DNA from 2 places in the Colwellia meonggei genome. Region 2 is predicted to be linked to the other one. Evidence: riboswitches for the same ligand, from Rfam matches in the RefSeq annotation. Region 2 holds a riboswitch; the other holds the start of a gene.
What was found. A riboswitch is a leader RNA that binds a small molecule or an ion and turns the genes downstream of it on or off. The one in region 2 is predicted to bind lysine.

Region 1 (7,954 bases), on a different contig from region 2:
ACCTGACGCTCTACCGTGAGAATAAGCGAAAGGATCAAAGGCACTTTCAACAATAGGCAATAAAGCAATTTCTAGTGGCATATTGTTCGCTTCCAGTTCTTTAACAATATAGAACAAGAATGGCTCAGCACGTTTGGCGACACGAGTTAAATAGGCTGGATGTTTAACAAACCAATCACGTTGGCTTTTTATACGGCGATTTTCTGGCACGTTAAAATTTAACTGGCTTCGAATTCTTTGCCAGACATCATCAGCTAAATAGTTTTCTGGTTTATCGTTTCCTAAATCAACACTTACATCGGCAACTGGGTGAATAACATCAATGGCCTCATCTACTAACAGTGCTTGGTTAATATCATTAACTGAGGCAATGTTGCTAGGAAACTGCGCTGTTTGGTTTGTTTCTGGGTTTTCTGATGTCGATTGACTTAAAGGTAATTGGCAGCCAGATAAGATAAGGGTGACTGCAGCTGATAACGATATATACTTCATGAAAGGTCTATTTAGATTTACTTGCGGTCAGTGTCACTTATTTAACCGTTATATTCAAGATTTGCATCCGAAAATTCTACTAGAAATTGTCTTTCCACGCTCTGATAACGGTAAAAGCCGAAAGTGCATCGTTAATTGTCTCGCCACTAAACTCACTAGCACTAGCCATTAAGCTCTCACGATGACAGCGTAGAAACGGGTTGATCTTTTTTTCTTGAAGAATTGAACTAGGAATGGTTGCAATATCTTGTGCGCGTTTATTGAGTACCTGATTATAGTAATAAACTAATTCACTATTACACGGTTCAACAGTAAGTGCGAAATCTAAATTAGCTTTAGTATATTCATGAGCGCAGTAAATATGAGTTTTTTCAGGTAGTGCCGCTAATTTACCTAATGACGATAGCATTTGCTCTGGAGTACCTTCAAATAATCGACCGCAGCCGCCAGAAAATAAGGTGTCGCCACAAAATAAATTATCTTGGACTAAATAAGCGATATGACCGCTTGTATGGCCAGGCAAATCAATAATGGAAAATGTTATAGCTAAGTCGGCGAGTTCAACTGTTGAGTTCTCATTCAATTTTATATCACAGTGGGGAATGTTTTCGTTCTCCGGACCATATATCGTCAGCGGCCATCCGTTATCTTGACAATACTGAACTAATTTTTTAATGCCGCCAATGTGATCAGGGTGATGATGAGTAATTAATATTGCTGTAAGCTGCTTTTGATTTTCTTCGATAAAGGTAATACAAACATCAGCGTCTCCAGGGTCTACAATTGCTAATGCATTATTGCTAACCGATGATATTGCCCAAATATAATTGTCAGAAAAGGCTTTAATCATTGAAACTTGCATATTCGATGTGGTTTGGCTTTGCAGCATGGCTAGCTCCTGAGTATACTGAAGGTATGATTATACTGACTTTTTTACAAGTTTAAACTATGAAACCGGCACTTGCTATTCGGCACCCTGATTTGCCTGAGTCATGGCAAGCACTGCCAAACGGTGAATTAATCGCTAAAAATATAGAACAAACGTTAACGCCGTGGTGGCCAAAATTTTTCGGCTATCACTTGTTAAAAATTGGAGCATTAAGTGGAGAACTTAATAGTGATTCAAGCCCAATTAAACATCAGTTAACATTAACAAATAAGGTTAATGCCGCAAGTATAGTGGCAGAAATTGATGATCTACCTTTGTTAGAGCATAGCGTTGATGTTTGTGTTTTGGCACATGCCTTAGAGTTTTCGCTTGACCCACACCATGTTGTACGAGAGGCAAATAGAGTATTAATACCAAATGGTTACGTAGTGATCACAGGATTTAACCCCTTTAGTTTAGTTGGTGTAAATAAATTTATTCCCTATCGCCGTAAGAAAACACCTTGGAATGAGCGATTGTTTTCGCCAATGCGTGTTAAAGATTGGTTGCACTTAATGGGATATGAAATTCAGCTAGATCACAGAGTGTTGCACTCTTCGCTTTCAAAGCCACAAAGTGATGGCATAGTAAGTGAGCAATGGCGAAAACTAGCCGAACATTATTTCCCAAGCTTTGGCTCTGTTTATATTATTGTTGCGAAAAAACGCGTGTTACCATTAACACCCATTAAAGCTAAGTGGCAGCTTAGGCCGCGTTTTGAACCGGTTAAAGTACCAAGTATGAACTCTTCTAGAAAACAAAAACATAAGTAGTATTTTTAATAAATTTATTAACAATACATTTAATACTTATCAAGTTATAAACAGGTGAAAAATACATGCAACGTCATGAATTTGAGAGTTATCTCAATAATTTATTAAAACCAAATCAAATTAAAGATTTTTGTCCGAATGGTTTGCAAATTCAAGGCAGTGATAACATTAAAAAAGTGATCACTGGGGTTACAGCAACACAAGCTTTAATAGAGCAAGCTATCGCTGAAAAAGCTGATGCCTTAGTCGTGCATCATGGTTTTTTCTGGAAAAATGAAAGTTATGTTATTCGAGGCATGAAACATCAACGTATAAAGGCCTTGCTTGAAAATGATATTAACCTTTTTGCTTACCATCTACCGTTAGATATTCATCCGACTCTAGGTAACAACGCGCAACTAGCGGAATTGTTTTCAATTGACAATGTAGCACCTCTTGAAGTGGGTAATGAGCTAAGTGTTCCTGTTCGCGGAGGTTTTAGCACTGAATTATCAGGTGAGGCATTACAGCAGCGCATTAGTGAGCAACTTGAACGCACATGTATGCATATTGCTGCGCCATCAAACAAGGTAATTAAAACGGTGGCTTGGTGCAGTGGTGGTGGTCAAGGTTATATAGAACTAGCTGCTGAACAAGGTATTGACGCATTTATCAGCGGTGAAGTTTCTGAGCAGACCACTCATGTTGCTCGAGAAATGGATATTCACTTTTATTGTGCTGGTCATCACGCAACTGAGCGTTATGGCGCAAAAGCGTTAGCAAAACATTTTAATGAAAACTTGCCAGTTGCAGCTAAATTTATTGATATTGATAACCCAGCTTAAAGATTCAATACTTTTTCAGCGATTTATTATGAAACAGGTCTTTAATTGAAGTAGCCAATTAAGGACCTGTTGTTATAGCTAATTATATTTTTAGTTTTTAAACCACTGAACAATTTGCCCTAAGGTTTCGTACCAAACTCGCGTGGTTTGCTGTAGCTTTCGAGCGCTGGGTAAATAATATTGCCAATTTTTATTGGCACTTTCTTTCACCCAAGGGCTTGCAGGTGCAGGAATGGCATTCACTCCATGCATTTGAAAATATCTCATTGCACGTGGCAGATGTGCGGCATTTGTCACTAAAACAACATTTTTATTGTGTACTCGCGGGGCAATTAATTCCGCCTCTTCTTCGGTATCTTGTGGGAAGTTTTCAGTTAATATTTTATTTGCCGGCACACCTAACAGTATAGCAGCTTGTTTGACTTTATTAGCGTTTGAGCTTTCATCATTGTCCGCATAACCTGAGGTAATTATTTGTGCCTCAGGATGAATACGGAAAATTCGAATGGCTTCAACTAAACGTTCAAGTGAACATGAATTCAGCTGGCTGGTAGCAGGTAAACTATGAACGGTAGTATGAGCACAACCCAACACAACTATATAGTCAATAGGTACGACGCTGCGGGTAAATGCTTGGTAATTATCTTCCAATGGCGCCATCAGCGAATCTGACACTGGTGGTAAAGTTGTTAGAATTAAGAGTAGGGTGGCAAAAAGTAATGCTTTAAAACTCAAACCTGGTTTTTTGCGGTAAAACAAAATCGCAATAAGTAATAATATAACAATAATACTAAGTGGCATTAATGACCACGCGACTATTTTTTTTAAAAGAAACAAATCCATAAATTTTCCAATACTTTACCATGTAAGAACTTCCTCATAAATGATAACAAGTTAATGAATTTTTCAGTTAATCATTTTTAATATTAATTGCATAAAAGCAACATTTAGGTTTTTAAATTAGTCAAATACCTAGTGTTATTAAATTTCTTCTTTAGACATCTAAAAGTCTATTGACCTTAATAATTAAATGGGTTTTAATAGCGTTGTTGTAAATTAGAACTTTTACTCAACTCATATTGGTATCCATACTTATATGATGCGGTTGAACGGTAAATTTTTTGTTTTACACACCAGAAGAGGTGCAATTGCCAGGTAGGTAACATGAGGTCCACATCCGTTGACAGTTATTAATGGGGACAATTGCCGAGAACGTTGGTATGGGTGGAATATCGCGTTCGGTCACTAGGGCTGAATCCCTAGGGCTGTCACCGCTAGAAAGCAGAAGCTTTTTAGATTTGGGTGGAGAGCTTCTGGCTGAAAAGTATCACGTGAATAATCATTTTTAATAACTGTTATTCTCTCTACGCTCAGTCATGCTCTTCCTGTATTTTATTAGTTTATTTCAGTCATTTTATTTAATTAAATTACTGCTTGATAAGCTATTAGGGAGAATTTTTATGTTAGAATCTCGTCGACTAAACAAATGCGGCATTTCTGTCGTATCAGTATCAGTATCTGTAAAAAACTCTCAAGCTAGTCTTGGGTTTATATTCATTCAATCTCACCGTCATGGAGAACTTGCATGTCTGCCGTGTTAAACCAAGCAAGTATCAATGAAATTACTGTCTCAAAATTCGGTGGTACTAGTGTTGCCGATTATCAAGCAATGCTGCGTTGTGCTGAAATCATTAAAAAGGACGATGGTAATCGTTTAGTTGTTGTTTCTGCAAGCGCAGGTGTTACAAACCATTTAGTTAGGCTTAGCCAAGAAAATGTTCCAGAAAAAGAACGCGCCGATATACTTGCTGATATAGGTAGAATTCAATTTGCTATTACTGAACACTTAGCAGAACGACATGAATTAGATACTGAGATAAATGAACTTCTAAAAGCCCTTGCGCTATGTGCGCAGCAACAGGCGATTGATTATAGTTTACAAAACAGTGATGAAATACTCAGTTTTGGTGAACAGTTTAGTTCGCGTATTTTTGCGCAAGTATTGCAAAGCACTGGTGTTAATGGTCGTTACTTTGATGTTAGGCAGGTAATGAAAACCGATAATTTATTTGGTAAAGCGCAGGTTAATTTAACGCAGTTAGCAATTGCCGCACAAGAAATGCTTGCACCGCAATTGGTTAACAAGGTTGTAGTTACTCAAGGCTTTATCGGCAGTAATGAACAGGGCGAAACCACAACTCTAGGTCGTGGTGGCTCTGATTACAGCGCCGCATTATTGGCGGAAGCAATTAAAGCAAATAATTTAAGTATTTGGACAGACGTTGTCGGTATTTTCACAACGGATCCTCGTATTACTGAACAAGCCCGTTCTATTAATGAAATTAGCTTTGGCGAAGCTGCTGAAATGGCAACCTTCGGTGCAAAAATATTGCATCCAGCAACACTTATTCCGGCGATGCGCCAAGATATCCCAGTTTTTGTCGGTTCAAGCAAAGAGCCTGATGCGGGTGGTACCCGAATACAACGCCAAGTTGATTCTAATCCAACATATCGCTCAATTGCACTTCGTCGTGAACAAACACTTGTTACCGTAAAAAGTCCTGAAATGTTGCATGCCAGTGGCTTTTTGGCGAAAGTGTTCACAGTATTAGCTAAGCATCAACTCAGTGTTGATTTAATCACTACCAGTGAAATTAGTGTCGCGTTAACGTTTGATAATCCACTCGGTTCTACTCAAGCCTTATTAACAAAGGCAGTTGTTGAGGAATTAGAGCAATTGTGTGAGGTGTCAGTAGAGCATGGTTTAAGTTTAATAGCGGTGATCGGGAATAAAATTCATGGCACAAAGGGTGTTGGCAGTAGTATTTTCGATAAAGTAAATGAGTTTAACATTCGTATGATTTGCCATGGTGCCAGTGAACATAATTTATGTTTTTTAGTACCAGAAGAAGATGCTAACCAAGTCGTTGAGCGTTTACACGACACCTTGTTTACACGCTAAATATTGATACTTAATTATGATAGCTTTTGCTAGCAGAAATAAAAAGGGACGTATTATCGTCCCTTTTTTATGTACAGGATGCGAGAGCATGGATGCACAGAAGCTTGTATGTAAAAGATGTACGGTATAACGCGGTCACATGAATGTTAAAGAGCGTGTAAGGTCACTTTCTCTATAAATTGTGATATCAATTATGCTTCGTACGCTAATGGGTCTGTAGCATTATTATCAGTAAAGGCCTCTAAACGTTCCTGACACGCGCCGCATTTACCACAGGCTTTTTCACGGCCATTATAACAAGTCCATGTGTCTTCATAGCTTAAACCCATTTTTAATCCATCGCTTAAAATATCGGTTTTACTTACGGTTAAATAAGGGCTGAAGATCTCTACAGCCTCGTAGTTAGCAATCTGACATACGTCGTTCATTTTCATAACGAATTCTGGACGACAATCAGGGTAAATGGCATGGTCACCCGAATGGGCACCATAATAAACTTGTGATGCTTTTACTGATACTGCATAACCAACCGCTAAAGACAATAAAATCATATTCCGGTTTGGCACAACCGTTGATTTCATATTTTCAGCTTCGTAATGACCTTCGGGGATCTCAATATCGTCAGTTAACGAAGAACCAGCTAACAATTGATTAATTGCTGAAATATCAATAACTTTATGCGTAACCCCTAGTTGTTGACAAACTTTGCTGGCACAATCAATTTCTTTAACATGCTTTTGACCATAGTCAAAAGTTAAAGCATATACTTCCTTACCGTCTTTTAAGGCACGATTAAGTACAGTAAATGAATCCATGCCACCGGAAAAAATTACCACAACTTTATTACTCATATTTGTCTATCTCTTGGGGTATAATAAAAACTTGCGCATTCTACTCGAAATTATCTAAGCATTAAAGTAATGACCACACGTTATAAAATAAATGAATTATTTGAAACTCTTCAAGGCGAAGGCTCTTTTACTGGCCAACCGTCGATTTTTCTCCGGTTACAAGGCTGTCCTGTTGGCTGTTCATGGTGTGACACTAAACATACATGGGATATTCACCCTGAATTAGAAATTTCTAGCAAGCAGTTATTAAGTAAGTCTGAAGAAACCGAGCAATGGTCAAATTTATCGCTAGATGATATTGCAACAATATTTAATCAACAGGGCTTTAAAGCTAAACATATTGTTATTACCGGCGGTGAGCCATGTATGGTTGATTTAACAGAGCTATGTCATTATTTTGAAGCACAAGGTTATAGTTGTCAGGTGGAAACATCAGGTACATTTGAAATTAAGGTTTCGTCTGATTGTTGGGTGACTGTTTCACCTAAGGTAAATATGCGAGGTGGTTACGATATTTTAGCGAGTGCCATAGCGCGTGCGAATGAAATTAAACACCCAGTAGCCACAGAGCAGCATATTGATGACTTGAAAACACTATTAACTAAATTCAATGTTGAAGACAAACAAGTTTATTTACAACCTATTAGCCAAAAACAACGCGCTACTGAGTTAGCTATCGCAACATGTATCGAGAATAATTGGCGTTTGTCGGTGCAAGTTCATAAATATATAGGAATTGAATAGTCAATTTCTTAAGCGCTATTCTATCGTAAATATATTTTCGATAGATATGAACTCCAGTAAAATCAAGTGAACAGCAATTTATAACTCCTTGAGTACTAGATTCATATTGTCTAGAATGGCGCACTTTTATTAAACTTAGGTCAATATCATGAACGATACAACATCACTTCCCGAATTACCGGATCGCTTGTCAGGTAACCCTAGCAGCAAATACCATGTCGCTGAAATTTTTGAACACAATATTGGTATTCGTTTAAACGGTAAAGAGCGTACGGATGTTGAAGAGTACTGCATTAGTGAAGGCTGGGTTAAAATCCCATCACCGAAAGCGCTAGACCGCCGTGGTCAACCATTACTGATGAAAATGAAAGGTACAGTTG
Region 2 (7,954 bases):
CCGTAGGACAGTCAATATCAATTTTATATGGAAGATTTTGCAGTTGTGGCCTTAAGGTGAGCAACACTTCAGAAAACAACTCTTTAACATTAAATTGGCGAACTTCCTCACTGGATTGGTCAACGGCAACTTTTTTAAAACTTGAAATTAAATTTGCCGCCCGATTTAGGTTACGATAAATAATGGCGATATTCTCACCACCTTCATGCAAAAACTTTTTCAATTGACTTGATTTTAAAGTTTTGTCTTCAAAAGCCGCGGTGATCTCGTCAATTCTATCAGCTAATAATGTTGATGCCGTTACGCCTAAACCTATCGGGGTATTAACTTCATGGGCAACGCCGGCAACCATATCGCCTAGTGATGCCATTTTTTCACTTTCCACTAGCTGGTCCTGAAACTGGTGCAGCTTTTCTAGCGTAGACAGTAATTCTTGATTAGACTCTTTTAGCGCTGCGGTACGTTTGTTGATTTTGTCTTCGAGCTCATGTGAGTGCTCAATACTTTGCTGCTCAGCTGCATCTAATTGTGCAATATGTTTTTCCATGCGAGAGAACAAAATATTGATATTACGTGCCAAAATATCTGCTTCTCGATAAGGCATTGCCAGGCACTTTTGTTGAAAATTCTTTTGTCGAGCGGCAACTTGTACTGTGTTAACTAAAGTCGCAAAGGGAGCTGAAATATAACGCTCTAACTGCAATACGATAAAAATTGCGATGAGTAAAACAATAAAAATAATCAGTACGCTAGTGGTTAATAATTTATCAGTAATTAGCGTGATGTGTTCTTTACTATTTTGAATGTAAACAAAGCCAATTACCTGTTCATCTATAGTGATGGGGTGCATATATTCAAGGTAGTTTTCTTTAAATCTCGGTTCTAGCAGGTTATTAATTTCATTTGATTTTTCAGAAATAGCAGCACGACGTTCACTACGTTTATAGCTGTAAAATAACTCTAATTGGTTGTTCTGGGTATTACGCTGGTATATATGCAAGTAGTTTAAGTTTGGTATTTGGTGGGCAATTGTTAAGCTGTCTTTTAATGCTTGTCTATCTGTGTCGAGTAGAAAATTTTTGCTTTCATCAGCTACTTCATTTGCCCAATATTTAATGTGTGTAGCGGCTAAGTTATTATAACTTGAGCTATATTGCTGAGAAATAATAGCGAGGTTGATAATACTAATGAGAATAACAAAGCCAATAATTGATAGCAGAAATATTCTGCGAATTGACCAAATGCGCTTTGTTGTCGGCATAAAAATTCAGCTCAAGTTATGTTATCGATAATATGATTGTAGAAAACCTTAGCACATTCAACAATGGCTTTATGCCACTCGTGCTAATTTTTAGCTTTGATAAGGCACTGATATATAGCAAAACCTTTTTTTACCACTAAAGTTTTGGTTGCGCCTATAGTTTTTTCCATAATTGGCGGGTACTTTAAAAAACTATTGGCGACGATAGTGATAGCGCCGTTAGCCGTTAGGTGCTGTTTAATATTACTTAAGAATTGCTCTGTTGCGGCATAATGGGTTTTTACTCCTTGATGAAAAGGCGGATTAGAAATAACAACGTCATATTTTTCAGTAACATTTGATAAGCTATTTGACGCGAGAAACGTACCGTTAAGTTGATTGATGGTTAATGTTGTTTCAGCTGACTGTAATGCTAAGGCGCTAACGTCAACTAAGCTAAGATTAGTGTCCGGATGCAAAGTGCCGATATAAGCGGCAATAACACCAGCACCGCAACCAAAATCTAATACTTTTCCTGAAATTTTTTCCGGTAAGTTTTCTAGTAATACCTCGGTACCGACATCAAGTTTATTTTGGCTGAATACGCCGGGTAATGCGGCAATTTTAAGAGCTTGTTGGCCTATAGATATATGGTAATAGTGGTAAAAGTCTTCGAGTTTAAATGCAGGAATATCTGTTTTGAAACGGCCAATATACAACAAGCAATGTCTCGCTGCGTCAACTTTATTACAAAAAAGTAAATATTTTTTCGCCAATTTATCGGCTGATTTTACACCTCCCTTGTTTTCGCCGACGATAATTATTGTGGCATCATCGCTAACAACACCTGCCAACATAGCTAAAGTAAAGCCATATTCAGCCTTGCTTTTTGGAAATTTCATGATCACTAAATCGTGTCTTAAATCTGTTTGGTATTGGGCACAAAAGTGGCTTTTAACACGTTCATCTGTGATGGCATTGCTTAGCTGATAGTCAGCAAAGTTAGTATGATAACAAGTAACTTTTGCTTTGCTATGCTGTTGCAGGTACTGGCCAATAAAGCTGTCATCAGTTAGGTTTACAAATAACGGTGAGGTTGCGGAAAGTTCGTTAAGGTTACGCTCTAATAATTGACTTATATTGCTTGTTGCCATGAAGTTACCTGTAATACTGCTAAATTTATATCTCGTTGCGTTTTATTTGTACTGAATATGTAACAAAAGTGCGCAGAAATTATGCTGACTATGTCATAATGTTGGCTATTCTACGCGAATTTAAATATCTCGCCATTAATAGTCCCAAAGGAGTTGGCTATTTTTAACAAAATGATATTCCGCTTGAAGATAAAGTGGCTACACAGTCAAATTCGGCAGAAGTTAATCGCTTTTCGTTACTTTTCATTTGTGCGCTTTTTTCGACAACAGCCTAAGGCTGAAGTTTATTTAGCTTTAAATGATCCACACAGCTTTATGTTGGTGCAAATGTTAGTGCGTTTGCAGGCTCGTTATGATATTAAATTTACCGTTTTCTTTATTTGGGGAGCTTTGCCAGGCGTGACAATCTCGCCAGCTCTTCATCGTCGTTGGGCAATTGCTGACGCCAATTTAATTGCCCAGCAGTACCAACTGATAAACATTACTAAGTCGCCATCTTTACTACAACTTTCCACTGGTCAACAAGAATGGCAACTATATGGTAATAGTATCGAGAATGCAGAGCGGGTTTTTTTAAAAACTTGGTGCAATGAATTTAAAACCTATTTTCAAACCTCGACACCAACGATTACTCACCAGGTTAAGAATCAGGCTCGACTCGAGGATAAAGGCCACTACAGTGCCGCAACAATTTACTTTGCTGGTGACTGGTTTGCTGGTGTTGATCGTCTGTATCATTTTGAGCAGGCTTTAAGTGAATTTGGCCTACTATCTGATATAAGCAACGAAATCACTGCCGATAATCTTATTTACCAGTCACAAATTAGTGTCAAAACCAACAATATCAAAGCGGTATCTACAGTTAATATTGCTTCAAGTAAATTAGAAATTTTTCTTTCGCTACGTAGCCCTTATTCGTATCTTGGCTTTGTACAAGCTCTTGCATTAGCTCAACGCTATCAACTTGAATTGGTTATTAAACCTGTTTTACCTTTGCTAATGCGAGGAGCGTCAATTCCTATTGCTAAGCAAAAATATATCTATTTAGATGCGTTGCGAGAAGCTAAGAAACTAGGTATTGAATTCAATGGCTTTGTTGATCCTTTAGGTGCAGGTGTTATTAACTGTTACCGTATGTTTGCTTGGGCTGAAGAACAGGGTAAGGGCGCTGAATATATGTTGGCGTGCTTTCGTGCTGTGTATGTAGAAAATATTGATTTGTCAGTTGCTGATAACATTGAGCGCATACTTAATGATTTAACTTTAGACTTTCAGCAAGCTCAAGCTTACCAAGCTGAGCATGACTGGCAGCAATGGGCAGATAGCAATCAACGGGAGTTAACCGCGCTAGAGTTTTGGGGGGTACCTTGCTTCAAAATGAATAACAGTAGTTACTGGGGACAAGACCGACTGAAATATTTAGAAAAAGAAATAAAATTAAATTTATCAATAAATTAAGTGTTAATTTTACTATATCCATATAGACGTCTATTGACGCAGCTTATATTTAAATGGTTTAATAATTTAGTCCCTTATTCCAGTTGCTTTAGTTAATGATTGACTAGAGCAACGATGAAGGGCCAGAAGAGGAGCGTTTACCAGGTAGTTATTGTGAAGAGATCAAACTCTAGAGAGCAATAATGAGGGGGGAAAATGCCGAGGTAATTGTATTTTTGATAATGCAATTATCGGTTGTAGTCACTAAGCATAATATGCGAGTGCTAGGTTGAATCCTTGCAACTGTCACCTATTGGGTGGAGAGCTTCTGGCCTTTGCAAAAGCCAGATTCAGCTCTTGAATTTGGCTTTTGCAATCGCCTATGAGTTCTCCGAACGAAACGAGTTCGAGAGAAATGAATCAAATAATACAAACTAATCAACCTCCTAACTACCAACAACCTGTTGTGTGGACTGCTTTGGTTACGCCATTGCTAAGTTGTGGTGCCATTGACTTTGTCAGCCTAACGCGTCTTGCTAACCGACAAAGTGATGCGCAAAATGGCATTTTACTGCTTGGTAGTACAGGTGAAGGTATCGCCCTCACTAGCGAAGAGCAGCTTGCTATTGTTAAACATGTAACGGCTTTAACACTAAATGTACCAATTATGGTTGCGGTTGGCGGTTGTAACTTAGCCGCACAACTTTCCTGGATAGAGCAATGTAACTCATTGGCGGTTGACGCCTATCTCTTAGGTAGTCCTGTTTATGCTAAGCCAGGCCCTGTAGGGCAAACTGCTTGGTTCCAAGCTTTGCTCGATGCAGCCAATTTGCCTTGTATGTTATACAACGTGCCGTCAAGAAGTGGTGTTGAAATTGCCATGTCTGCTTTGCAAACACTGCAATATCATCAAAACTGTTGGGCACTTAAAGAAGCCAGTGGCGATTTACAAACCCTATTAAGCTATCGCCAACACTGTCCAGAGCTTGAATTGTATAGCGGCGAAGATGCCATGATGCCATATCTTGCTAATGCTGGTGTGAAAGGGTTAGTGTCCGTTTGTGCTAATGTCTGGCCAGAAGCAACGCAACGCTATACGGCTTCAGCACTAGCGCAAACATGCACTGATGTTTTTCCTTTGTGGCACAATGCTATTGCCGCGTTATTTCAAGTGACAAGCCCAATTCCTGTAAAAGCTTTAATGGCCGAAGTCGGCATGATTGATTCAGCGACATTGCGTTTACCGTTATGTGCTGATGAACTGCCAGCTAATCATGGTTTGCAAAGCTTTCACCAGCAAATTCAACAATGGCTATTAACAGCAGATTGTTCATCAACCTCACTACCATCAACAACTATTTTAAGAGAAGTAAACCAATGACCTGGCAACAAACTTTAACAGCATTAGAATCCGGAAATGTACGCGCAGCAGAGCAAAATAATTGTGGTCATTGGCAGGCAAATACTGAAGTAAAACAAGCAATACTATCGGCATTTAAAGCCGGTGATAATACTGAGTTTGACGGTATTTATCGTGGTTTTGTTGATAAGCATAATTTACCAGCGCGTGAGTTTTCTGTAAGCGACAATGTACGTATGGTACCTGGAGGATCTTCTGTTCGCCGTGGTGCCTATGTTGCGCCTGGTGTGATAATTATGCCACCTGCCTATATCAATGTGGGCGCCTTTGTTGACAGCGGTACTATGATTGATAGCCATGCGTTAATCGGCTCTTGTGCGCAAATTGGCAAAAATGTTCATGTCTCAGCGGCCGTGCAAATTGGTGGTGTGCTCGAGCCTATTGGTGCTAGCCCGGTGATTATTGAAGATAATGCCTTTCTCAGTGCTGGCGTAATTATCGTTGAGGGTATTGTGGTGAAAAAAGGTGCTGTGCTAGCGCCAGGCGTTTCGCTATCAGCGTCAGTACCAGTATACGATTGTGTGAATAATGAGATGTTAGAAAAAGGTGCTGATATTCCAGAAAATGCCGTTGTTGTTCCAGGTACTCGCCCTATTTCAGGTGGTTGGGCAGAAAAGCAGGGGCTTAATATGGCTTGTGCCTTGATTGTGAAATACCGTGATGAAAAAAGTGATGCGGCTTTAGAACTTGAATCAGTATTACGTTAAAGGTTTCTCATGACAGCACTCTCTAATACCAAGGCTAATATCAGCTCAAAAAACACGTCTGATGTCACAATTAACATTAACGATCGACCTAGTTGGTTGAGTGATAATGTAGTTAGTACTTTGCAAAAGCAGCATGAAACTATACTGGCCAGTAATGAAGAAATTGATGACGAAGCTGGATTTTTTCTCTATGACTTAGATGCGCTTACCGATCATTTATCGACGCTAATGCAGCAAGATGTGATTAAGTTATGGTTTGCTGTAAAAGCGAACCCTTTGTCACGAGTTATTACAACACTCGCAGAACAAGGGTTTAATTTTGATGTTGCTAGCCAAGGTGAGTTAAGCCAAGTTCGAAAGCAAAATATTGCTGCAGAGCGAATTTTAAATACTGGCCCAGCAAAATCTAAAGCGCAGATGGCAGCATTCCTGCAACAAGGTGTTAGAACTTTTGTCGTTGAAAGCCTATTACAATTGCAGTGGCTTAATGAGTCGGCAGAATTCTTAGATTGCCAACCGCAAGTTTTGCTTCGCGTGCAACTGCAATGGCCTGAAGGGGAGAAAAATCCTTTAGGTGGTAATGAAGTAACACCTTTTGGCTTGTCATGTGAACAGTGGCAAACCATTACCGTAGATGATTATCCTGCCCTGAATATCAATGGTTTACATATTTTTCAGTGGGGTAATATGCTCAGTAATGAAAAAATGTTTCAGTTATGGTCACAAATGGTTGATCCGCTTGTACAGTTGGCCCAAAAACTTGGCATGTCTTTAGAGGTGTTAGATTTAGGTGGTGGTTTAGGAGTTGATTACTTACAAACAGGCAACAGTTTAAGTTGGCAACAAATTGTTCAAGACTTAGCTGTGATTAAATCAAAAGCCGGTGTTAAGGAACTGTGGTTAGAGTTAGGACGCTATGCCGTGGCTGAGGCAGGTTATTATGTAACTTCGGTTGTTGATAAAAAACAAAATTTTACTCAGCAACAATTAGTACTTGCTGGTGGCATTAACCATTTATTACGACCAGCGATTACAGAGCAAGCATTTCCAGCAAATTTACTTCGAAACTCTAGTGCATCGTTAATTGAATTTGATCTACATGGTCCACTCTGTACTAGCTTAGATAAATTAGGCCGATTACCGCTACCGGGAGATGTTAATGTTGGCGATCAAATCATTTTTGGTTTGTCTGGGGCATACGGTTTTACGGAAAGTATGCCATTTTTTCTTTGTCATCAAATTGCTGCCGAATATGTTTTGCAACATGGCGTTATTGAACAAGTACGTGTGGCTGAGCCAGCGTCGTGGTATTTACGCTAATGCGTAAAGCTTAGTTAGGGTAAAGTTACTTATGAATATTATTAGTAAAGAAGTGATGCATGTGGGTGAAATGGCCAGCGGCGCAGCGCTTACCGTACCGGTTTATCGTGTCCAGGGTTCAGAGAGTGGGCCAAGTGCTTATATTCAAGCGAATATGCATGGCGCTGAGGTGCAAGGTAATGCCGTTATTTTTCAATTGTTAGAGCAACTTAAACACATTGAACTAAATGGCTCTATTACGTTAGTGCCTTATGCGAACCCTGTTGGCTGTAATCATAAAAATGGTGAATATACTTTAGGCCGATTCGATCCTATAACTGGGGTCAATTGGAATCGCATGTATCATTTCGATGAAAGTATTATTGCACCATTTGCTCAAGAGTATTTAGCAGCGAGTAGCGTAGATATTGAAGTGGCATTTAAAGCGTTAATGCTTGAGCAAATTGAACAAAAGTTAAATCATAATATTTATGGCTTAACAACAGGACAGCGTATTGCTTATCAACTGCAGCGTTTAGCGCATCAAGCTGATATTGTTTTAGATCTACATACAGGCCCTATTTCGAGTAAACATTTATATTGCCCTGAATATGCCAAAGACAGCGCGCGCTTTTTTGATATTCCCCATACTATTTTAATTCCTAATAGTTTCGATGGTGCTTTAGATGAAGCAACA

Region 1: another riboswitch for lysine. It lies ahead of lysC (lysine-sensitive aspartokinase 3); the one in region 2 lies ahead of dapA (4-hydroxy-tetrahydrodipicolinate synthase).

What each region holds. Positions count from the first base shown of each region.
Region 1 is NZ_BAAJLZ010000005.1:139,658-147,611, forward strand. Features, by position in the region: gene AC27E9_RS13460 (LysM peptidoglycan-binding domain-containing protein) at 1-492, opposite strand, end outside; gene gloB (hydroxyacylglutathione hydrolase) at 572-1,381, opposite strand; gene AC27E9_RS13470 (methyltransferase domain-containing protein) at 1,441-2,193, shown strand; gene AC27E9_RS13475 (Nif3-like dinuclear metal center hexameric protein) at 2,259-3,017, shown strand; gene AC27E9_RS13480 (ElyC/SanA/YdcF family protein) at 3,108-3,860, opposite strand; lysine riboswitch at 4,147-4,338, shown strand; gene lysC (lysine-sensitive aspartokinase 3) at 4,603-5,979, shown strand; gene queC (7-cyano-7-deazaguanine synthase QueC) at 6,171-6,830, opposite strand; gene queE (7-carboxy-7-deazaguanine synthase QueE) at 6,900-7,574, shown strand; gene AC27E9_RS13500 (DUF3297 family protein) at 7,723-7,954, shown strand, end outside.
Region 2 is NZ_BAAJLZ010000001.1:413,243-421,196, forward strand. Features, by position in the region: gene AC27E9_RS01905 (sensor histidine kinase) at 1-1,261, opposite strand, end outside; gene AC27E9_RS01910 (methyltransferase) at 1,345-2,394, opposite strand; gene AC27E9_RS01915 (DsbA family protein) at 2,578-3,852, shown strand; lysine riboswitch at 3,971-4,167, shown strand; gene dapA (4-hydroxy-tetrahydrodipicolinate synthase) at 4,247-5,212, shown strand; gene AC27E9_RS01925 (2,3,4,5-tetrahydropyridine-2,6-dicarboxylate N-succinyltransferase) at 5,209-5,958, shown strand; gene AC27E9_RS01930 (PLP-dependent decarboxylase) at 5,968-7,278, shown strand; gene AC27E9_RS01935 (succinylglutamate desuccinylase/aspartoacylase family protein) at 7,310-7,954, shown strand, end outside.